DNA from 2 places in the Paenibacillus sp. 79R4 genome. Region 2 is predicted to be linked to the other one. Evidence: a T-box and tRNA genes for the amino acid it is inferred to sense, from the RefSeq annotation. Region 2 holds a T-box; the other holds one or more tRNA genes.
What was found. A T-box is a leader RNA that pairs with one kind of tRNA and senses whether it is charged. The one in region 2 lies ahead of ileS (isoleucine--tRNA ligase), so its partner is inferred to be a tRNA-Ile.
Positions count from the first base shown of each region.

Region 1 (4,426 bases), on a different contig from region 2:
CACTGATGTCTTTCAGTGTCTTATAAGGAGTAAAGAAACGGGAGCTCTGCCCGTTTCTAAAGAATGGATCGTCAGGGACTCGAACCCTGGACCACATGATTAAGAGTCACGTGCTCTACCAACTGAGCTAACGATCCAAATTGTTAATGTCATTAATCAACTTTTACATAATAACATAGCCACTCAGGTTTTGCAACATCTTTTTGAAGCTTCATCTGCTCAGCAAGGATTAGAAAGGATCGCAAGTCCCTTCATCAAAATGAGGGGCATGCGATCCTTCACGGACCTTGTAAGCACAAATGCCGAGAGCGGGACTTGAACCCGCACGGTGGTCACCCACCCCAGGATTTTAAGTCCTGTGCGTCTGCCGATTCCGCCATCCCGGCTAACTGTCGACGCAAATACGATGCGTCTTATCGGGCAGCTTTTCTATGTACAAGAAAAATCCTGCGTTTGTTATTATAGCATGTAACTTCTGAGATAATCAAGTTTTTCTCATAAGCTGCTTTTGTCATGGGCAAACTTAGAACTGCTTAAGCTTGAAATTCTATACATTACACATTGGAGGGTCCCAAGTTGAAAAATTCAGACGATCATTACAAAATAGCCTCTCTGAACGATACAGCTCATGCAGTCACCATTATTAAAGAGGCCGAAAATCAGTTAACCCAAATCGCCGGGCATGAAGTCACCCTGATTGCCTACGAGAAGAACAAAGAGGAATAAATAGCTGCTGGAGCATTACCTGGTTGAATAATTATTTCGACCAGGTATGCTGCACTTCATCCATTTTCAATAGCTGATTATCCGGAAGGTTCCAGAGCCCAAGTCTCCCTGTTGCAGACAGCGGTCTCTCTAACAATCTCATACCGCCTATTTTCCAGGCAAATCTCCCTTCAGTGTAGTCCCCGAAGGCATATTCCGTTCCCTCCACGATATAGCTGTCATCTCCCAGGATTGCCGCAGTTCCCAGATCCGTTCCAACATAATGGCATTGTTCCAGTCTTCCCACCGCAATCACCGCTCCAAGCGGCAATTGTTCCGTGCTATACCCATGCCTTTGAAGAACAGAACGATAAGGCTCCAGTTGACAGATTGTCTTATCTATCGCTTTTCCTGCGTGAATGGCCAGTTCCCCCCTGTATTCCGTCTTCCAGCTGCGGGTCTCAAACTGCTTCTCCCCCAGAGCCACCAGGGTCGCCCATGGCTGCCTGATCGTGATTACCTTCATAAAGAACCCCCTGTTATTTGCTGATATTATGGACTCATTGATGTAGATATAGATAGACAAACATACAGTCATTCAGTAGTTACACGCGTATAATGATGTGAACCTAAAACAAAGGAGCTGAAGAAAAATGTCAGAATGCCATAACAAATGTCCAGAACAAACCGTATTTGACCCGCCAGCTGCAGTGTATCAAGATTACTTCCATCCACAAGTGGTAAACGTAGTGCATCCCGTTGAAATCATCAGACGACATCATTGTGTACCCGTGCCAAACCATCAATTCTGCTATTCTGTAAAAGACGTGTTTTGCGGCGGACCTGAAGTGAGAGGCAAAAAGCGCGGCCGTTAATCACACCTTCATACAGCAACATCTACAATAATAGCTATACCAAATACGAATTCCCTTTGTTCCATCAAATAATGCCTTGTATTCCATGATGTAAGTAAGCCAGGTCTCTCTGCTCGGAGGCCTGGCTTTGTTCGCCTATTAATATACCACAACAACCTATTGGCTGAAATAAATAAAGCCCTCAGTTCATTTCGTTGAACTGAGGGAGTTGAATCTTATACATTAGTCCTTAAAGCATTCCATTAATAAATGAATGCTCTGGAAATAATAACAAGCAAAATGAAGAGAACCAAAATAGCCCCCGTTGAACCCCATAATCCGCCGCCAACCACTTCACTCATGTGTGATTCCTCCTTTTATATAGAGTACACACTATCCTATTCTATTTTATCGAAAAAGATTGGACACCTTTCCCTCATTAATAGTCTATTTTAGGTGATGCTTGTACTGCAAGATATTCATCCACTGCGCCAAGCACTATCGCCGCTAGCACAGGCGTTAGCAACAAGCTATCAAATCCTAAAATCTAGGATTCTATCTCCTATAAACAGCAAAAAACCCTTGCATAGCAAGGGTTCTCGCATAAATGGGCCCTGAGGGACTCGAACCCCCGACCAATCGGTTATGAGCCGACCGCTCTAACCAACTGAGCTAAGGCAAACGTTTGTATGTGTTATTGTCCGTTTAAAGAATCCATTATCAATGGCTTTTATGAACGATTTGTTTTTATCAGTTATTATCAGTTGGTTAGCAAATATGTTAGCAAATATTATGGTAAGAGATCCTACAAACCAGTATCAAAACATTACATTTCCTATAAGCATAATCAATAAATTTTCTATTTTCAATCCTTAATATACGTTCAAAATATCTCCAATCCGGATCCATTGCCATTCATCCCGACTTATAGCCAACTTTATCTCTCTACGATAAGTATGAATAGCTGTTACTATGCCTTCGAATTCAACATCGTCAAATTCACCAAATAAGCGAAGTGTAATTCGTTTGTGCTGATGAAAAGATTCTGACAGCATCAGCTGAATTTGCTCCAGCTCCTGAGCATCCAGGATCGGCCTTGTCTTCTTTGTTGCCTCCCGGCCTTGGCGCGCCATCGCTTCCTTGTGTTCAGGCAGTATAAAACTTCGCTCCCATACCCCACCGTCATCAAGTAACCCTGCCATACACACCGCCCCCTTAATACTTAGTCCAATAGTCAATGTTGCTTGATATCGTCGGCTTTGGTGTAGGCAATGATGTATCCCGCTCCCACCCCTCCAGAATCACAATGGTATCAAGTCGTGGGTTATCCGGCCAGAAAATATAATGTTGCTGCACCAACACATCCAGAGCGGATTTAATATCCTCGTATCGTCGGCCTGTCGTGCACTCTAATTCAGGCTTTGTCGGCATACGGTGCCTCTGTGATGAGAAGTTGAGTAGAATACGAAGCACTTTTCGTTCGAGATCACTTAACATGACATCATCTCCAATAAGAACATATGTTTGTATTATATGCTTGGCATGTGATTTTTATCAACAAGAAAAAAAGACCACTCTTACTGAGTGAATCTTTACAAATATATGTCTTGCAACATTTAATCACATATATAGACATTATTGTTTAGACAACCCATGTATTTATCTGTAACCTTAGTTTTGCAAACAAAACTTAAGGAGATGGCAACTTGAAAAGAAAATTCTTAATTACAATCGCTTTATTAATGGTTGTTTTATCATCAACACTTTATTGTCTCCCTGCTTCAGCGGCTAGCACTGAGGAATGGACACCTAGAGCAGACTTACCTGAACCACGTATGGGAGCTGCAGCAGTTACAGTCAATGGAAAAATTTATGTTTTTGGCGGAGCCTCAGACTCAAATCAAGCTTTTAAAGGAAAAAAACAAAAAAATACATATGAATATGACCCTTCAACCAATATATGGGTAAAAAAAACTGATATGCCAACAGCTAGGGCTGGACTATCAGCAGTAGTTTATAACAATAAAGTATATGTCATTGGTGGATATTTAGATGTAGGAACGACTTTGCAAAGAACAAATAAAGTCGAAGTCTATGATCCATCTACTGATACATGGACAGAAGTCGCCAATATGCCAACAGCTAGGTCATGGGCAAGCGCTGTAACATTCAATGATAAAATTTATGTATTCGGTGGCGGAAAAAACGCAAATTCAAATGGAACTCAAAATACAGCCCTTGCCACAGTAGAATGTTATGATCCAAACACTAATGAATGGACGACAAAAAAAGATATGCCTTTTACTGGTAATGGAGCTGTAGCCGCTGTGGTACAGAATAAAGTGTATATCTTTGGGGGTTCGGATTATTCTACAGGATACGGATCGATCTATGAGTATAATCCAGAACAGGACAAATGGTCTTTTAAAATGAATAGTACTGTTAGAAATGGTAATGGTATAGCAGTAATAAATGATAAGGTATATTTGCTTGGAGGAGCCAATAACGGTTTAGTTGATATCTTTGATACTGTAGAGATCTATGATCCATTAACTAATACAGTAAGTAGCATGTTAAGTTTAACTTTCTCAAGAACTCAAAATGTTTCCGTATCAATAGGAAATGACTTGTATGTTATTGGTGGAACTAATGATACTAATAATCAGGCTTTAAAAACTGTGGAAATGTACACAATCAAAAGCCCTGAACCAGAACCAAAACCTGAGCCAGAACCATCAGGTAATCGTGCAATTCTTACAATCACAATGACAACAGGTTTAGACAAGGAATTTGATCTATCTATTGAGGAAGTAAACGCCTTTATAAACTGGTACGATGCCAAAGAAAATGACGTAGGACCTGCAAGA
Region 1 is NZ_QJOT01000014.1:48,676-53,101, forward strand. It holds tRNA gene DMN77_RS18350 (tRNA-Lys) at 65-137, opposite strand; tRNA gene DMN77_RS18355 (tRNA-Leu) at 301-386, opposite strand; gene DMN77_RS18360 (hypothetical protein) at 577-726, shown strand; gene DMN77_RS18365 (ASCH domain-containing protein) at 758-1,231, opposite strand; gene DMN77_RS23660 (YjcZ family sporulation protein) at 1,823-1,921, opposite strand; tRNA gene DMN77_RS18370 (tRNA-Ile) at 2,168-2,238, opposite strand; gene DMN77_RS18375 (YolD-like family protein) at 2,432-2,761, opposite strand; gene DMN77_RS18380 (hypothetical protein) at 2,775-3,056, opposite strand; gene DMN77_RS18385 (Kelch repeat-containing protein) at 3,266-4,426, shown strand, end outside.
Region 1: it encodes a tRNA-Ile, which carries the amino acid that the T-box ahead of ileS (isoleucine--tRNA ligase) is inferred to sense. The anticodon was not compared.

Region 2 (4,426 bases):
CCGAGTCCGCTGCCCCAGAAGCGATCGCGCGAGCGGCGGATATACCAGTTGCTAAGCTCATCGATGAAGTTTTCAATCGCTTTTGACGTATTCACAAAATCGTTAACGGCAACCCCTTTGTCCACGAGACGAATCAAGCTGTTCAATCTGGACAGAACCCAGCGATCCAGCTTGTTGCTGGACGGACGGTAAAGATGCTCCTCCGGCTTGTATCCATCAATACCGGCATAAAGAGTCAGGAATGCATGGGTATTAACAAGCGTATCCACCACTTTGGACTTGGCTTCGGCTACAATCCCTTTGGAGAAGCGCTTATTATTCCATGGTGCGCTATCGGACAGCAGCGACCAGCGGAAAGCATCTGTCCCCAGCTCATTAATGATCTCCCAAGGATTAATCACATTCCCCTTCGATTTCGACATCTTCAAGCCATTTTCATCAAGGACAAGCCCTGTAGCGATGACTGATTTATACGGCGCTTTGCCGGTGAACAGGGTCGACACGGCCAACAGGCTGTAGAACCAGCCACGCGTCTGGTCAATGCCTTCACAGATCATATCCGCCGGGAATTGGCTGGCGAAAGTCTCCTCATTTTCAAACGGATAATGATGCTGGGCAAATGGCATGGAGCCGCTGTCGAACCAAACGTCAATAACTTCCGATGTCCGTTCCATAACGCCGCCTTGACAATGCGGGCAGCTTACCTTCACTTCATCCACATATGGCTTATGAAGCTCCAGGTTCTCGCTAACTTGCCCCACGGCATGAGCACGCAGTTCAGCAAGACTATGCGGAGCAAATTGACCGCCACAATCCGGGCAGACCCAAACATTCAGCGGCGTTCCCCAATAACGGTTGCGGCTGATATTCCAATCGACCAATTCCTCGAGGAATTTGCCGAAGCGCCCGTCACGGATATGCTCAGGATACCATTGCACCGTGTTGTTATTAGCGATCAGCTGATCTTTGACCGCGGTCGTCTCAATGAACCAGCTCTCCATCGCATAATAGAGCAATGGGGATTTACAGCGCCAGCAGAACGGGTAGCTGTGCTCATACTTCTCCTTGCTGTAGAGCAGCCCTTTCTCTGACAGGGTTTTGACGATATCCAGATCACAATCCTTAACGAAGCGTCCGGCGAAATCGCTCACGGTATCTGTGTAACGTCCCTGACCGTTCACTACACTAACGAAGCTAATACCGTTCTCACGGCAGGTCCGATAGTCATCCTCACCGTGAGCGGGAGCCATGTGGACGATACCTGTACCGCTAGTATCGGTAACATAAGAAGCACCGACGATGACATTGATTTTGTCAGCCTGAATATAAGAGAATGGCGGTGTATAGGTTTTTCCCACCAAATCGCTTCCCTTAAGGCTTGATACAATACTGTAGTCGCCTTTCATGACTTTCTCTACGAGGTTCTTGGCAACAATATATACTCCATCCTCCTGCTGCACCCGTACATATTCCATCTCGGGATTCACCGCCAGAGCAACATGTGCTGGCAAAGTCCATGGCGTTGTCGTCCAAGCGAGCACATAATCACCACTGTCATCCAGCTTGAATTTGGCTGTGGCGCTCAGATCCTTTACATCCTCATAGCCTTGGGCCACTTCATGGGAGCTCAGTGTCGTCTGACAGCAAGGGCAATAAGGGCTGACGCGATGTCCCCGGTAGAGCAAGCCTTTCTCGTGAATCGTGGCCAGGATATTCCACACGCTCTCGATATAGTTATTTTCCAGCGTAATGTATGGATGATCCAGATCGGTCCAATAAGCGATAGCTTCGGTAAATTCGCGCCATTGCTTCTCATAGCCGAACACGCTATCCTTACATTTCTTCACAAATTCCTCGACACCATAATTTTCGATCTCCTGCTTGCCGGAAATGCCAAGCTCCTTCTCCACGCCAAGCTCGACCGGCAGTCCGTGTGTATCCCAGCCCGCTTTACGAACGACGCGGTATCCCTTCATCGTCTGATATCTGCCGATAAAGTCCTTGATAACCCGTCCGAGCACATGACCAATATGCGGCAGTCCATTTGCGGTGGGAGGCCCCTCGAACAAAACATAGTTTGGGCGGTCAGCACGATTTTCGATACTTCGCTTGAACGTATCCTCCTTCGTCCACTTATTCAAGATGCGCAAATCGCGATTGCGCGCTCCTTCTTTGACATCTACTTTTTGCATCGTAATCTTTCTTCCCTTCTTCATGGAAAATAAAAAAAAGCCCCGCCCCAAAAAGGGACGAGACTCTATCTCGCGTTACCACCCTTGTTCCATAATGCCAACGTTCGCACGAATTCCTTCCTGCGCCCGGGCCTATGACACTCAGCTCCATACATGCATATGGGTTCGGTATAACGGCCGACCGCCGGCAAAGGCTTACTTTCTAAAATTCTACTTCAGCCCTGCTTCTCCGGGAGGATATTCCGCCTGCGTCCTGAACATTGGCTCTCAGCCTACGCCAACTCTCTGCAGATCAAATACGCAACGTACTTGTTCCCATCATCAAATGTCTGATTCAATTGGTGTGCAGCAGCTGCACAATATGATATTATATATAACTTATTGTCATTCGGATGTCAACCTGCCAGGCATACAGAATACGCAGATTCAACTGAACGACTCCTAGTAGATTTCCTTGGCTTCACGTTCACGCTCTCGCTCCCGTTCACCTTCATATGAACGTTCCAGCTCGCGAGTCTCTAACGTATCCCAACCATCCCCGCTTAACAGATCGAGTTGAGCTTCTACCAGAGTGCGGAATCTTGCCCGATAGATGGAGGCCTGCTTCTTCAGCTCTTCTACTTCCATTGCGATCCTGCGAGACTTCGCCAATGCTTCATTCACGATCCGGTCAGCGTTCTTCTCCGCTTCCTTCACGATAAGCTGCGATTCCTTCTTGGCATTATTCTTCACTTCATCGGCCGCTTCCTGAGCGACGATAATCGTCTTGCTCAGCGTCTCCTCGATGTTGGCAAAATGATTAAGCTTATCTTGCATCGAGAGCAGCTGGTTGTGAAGCTCTTTATTCTCTCTAATTACAATTTCATAATCTTTAATGACCTGATCCAGAAATTCATTAACTTCATCCTCATCATAACCGCGAATCCGTCTGGAAAACTCCTTGTTATGTATATCCAGCGGTGTTAATGGCATAACCGCACCTCCTATAGAATTCGATCCCTTCCTCTTCGGAAAGACGCTTGCTTTATATAATATACAATCGGACAAATCATTTTCTGGGTTTAGACAATTTCGACAACAATCCCCGATCTCCTGCTAGCGAGTCACACAAATTTGCCAATTTTCACACGAAGTCTGCCTTTTTTTGTCACTCCGTCTGCCTCCAATACTTTGAAACGGCCAAATCCTTGCAGCGCGACAATATCGCCGGCCTTTAAAGGAGCCGAAGGATCCTCCTCGGTCTTCCAGTTCACCCGGCAGCGGCCAGCCTTGATGGGCACCAGTATTTTACTGCGGCTCAAACGAAATACATCACTGACGATTCCATCGAGACGCAATGAAGCAACGGTCAGATCCATCTCCTGCAGTTCAGCATTCACGGGCTTTAGCGCTGACAGATCCATCACTTCAGTCATAACTCCAATCCGGTGCACCTGGCGCAAATGAAGATCAAGATAGTCGACGATCTCTTCCGTTACGACGACCTGACAGCCGTCTTCATGCACCTGGATATCCCCGATTTTATCCCGTTTAAGTCCCAGACCAAGGATAGCGCCCAGGTAATCACCATGCTGCAGGGTTATAAATTTCTGATCGCCTGAAGTGATGTTAAGCACCTTCATCTTCATTGGCTCATGCTCCAGCTCCCTATAATCCGGAGCTATGAAGGCGCGGCACCTCTCCGCGCCTTCATAGCCGCCATCTATCCGCACAGCGACATCCGGATGGCGATTGGCCAATGACTCCAATATAAAACATTGCCGCGGATCCAAAAAGTCAGTCAGCTTGACTTCATGGTATTCCCCGGCATTAACGACCCATTCGGAGGCGCGATCGACAAATTGGCGCTCCTCTGGCTTGAAATGCTCATAAACTTCGATCTTCATTGGCGCCACTACCCAACGAACACATAGTTGAGTACACTGGTTAGTCCTACGGCCGCCAGACGAAGCACAAACAAGGCAACAATCGGGGAAATATCAATCATCCCCATAATCGGGGGAATAAATCTGCGGAAAGGAGCCAGGAACGGCTCTACTAATTTCCCCAGCAATTCACCGATAAAGCTATCACGAGCATTAGGAAGCCAGGACATCAAAATGTACACAAAAATCATAGTGAAATAAATATTATACGCTATCCATACAACGTTATTGATTGCTACTGAAGACAAGCTGTCATCACCTCGTTATTCTGTTATAGTCTATTTCCTCAGATAGTATCTCAGTAATCGC
Region 2 is NZ_QJOT01000003.1:1,006-5,431, forward strand. It holds gene ileS (isoleucine--tRNA ligase) at 1-2,192, opposite strand, end outside; T-box leader at 2,243-2,523, opposite strand; gene DMN77_RS04125 (DivIVA domain-containing protein) at 2,634-3,164, opposite strand; gene DMN77_RS04130 (YlmH family RNA-binding protein) at 3,296-4,078, opposite strand; gene DMN77_RS04135 (YggT family protein) at 4,087-4,365, opposite strand; gene DMN77_RS04140 (cell division protein SepF) at 4,373-4,426, opposite strand, start outside.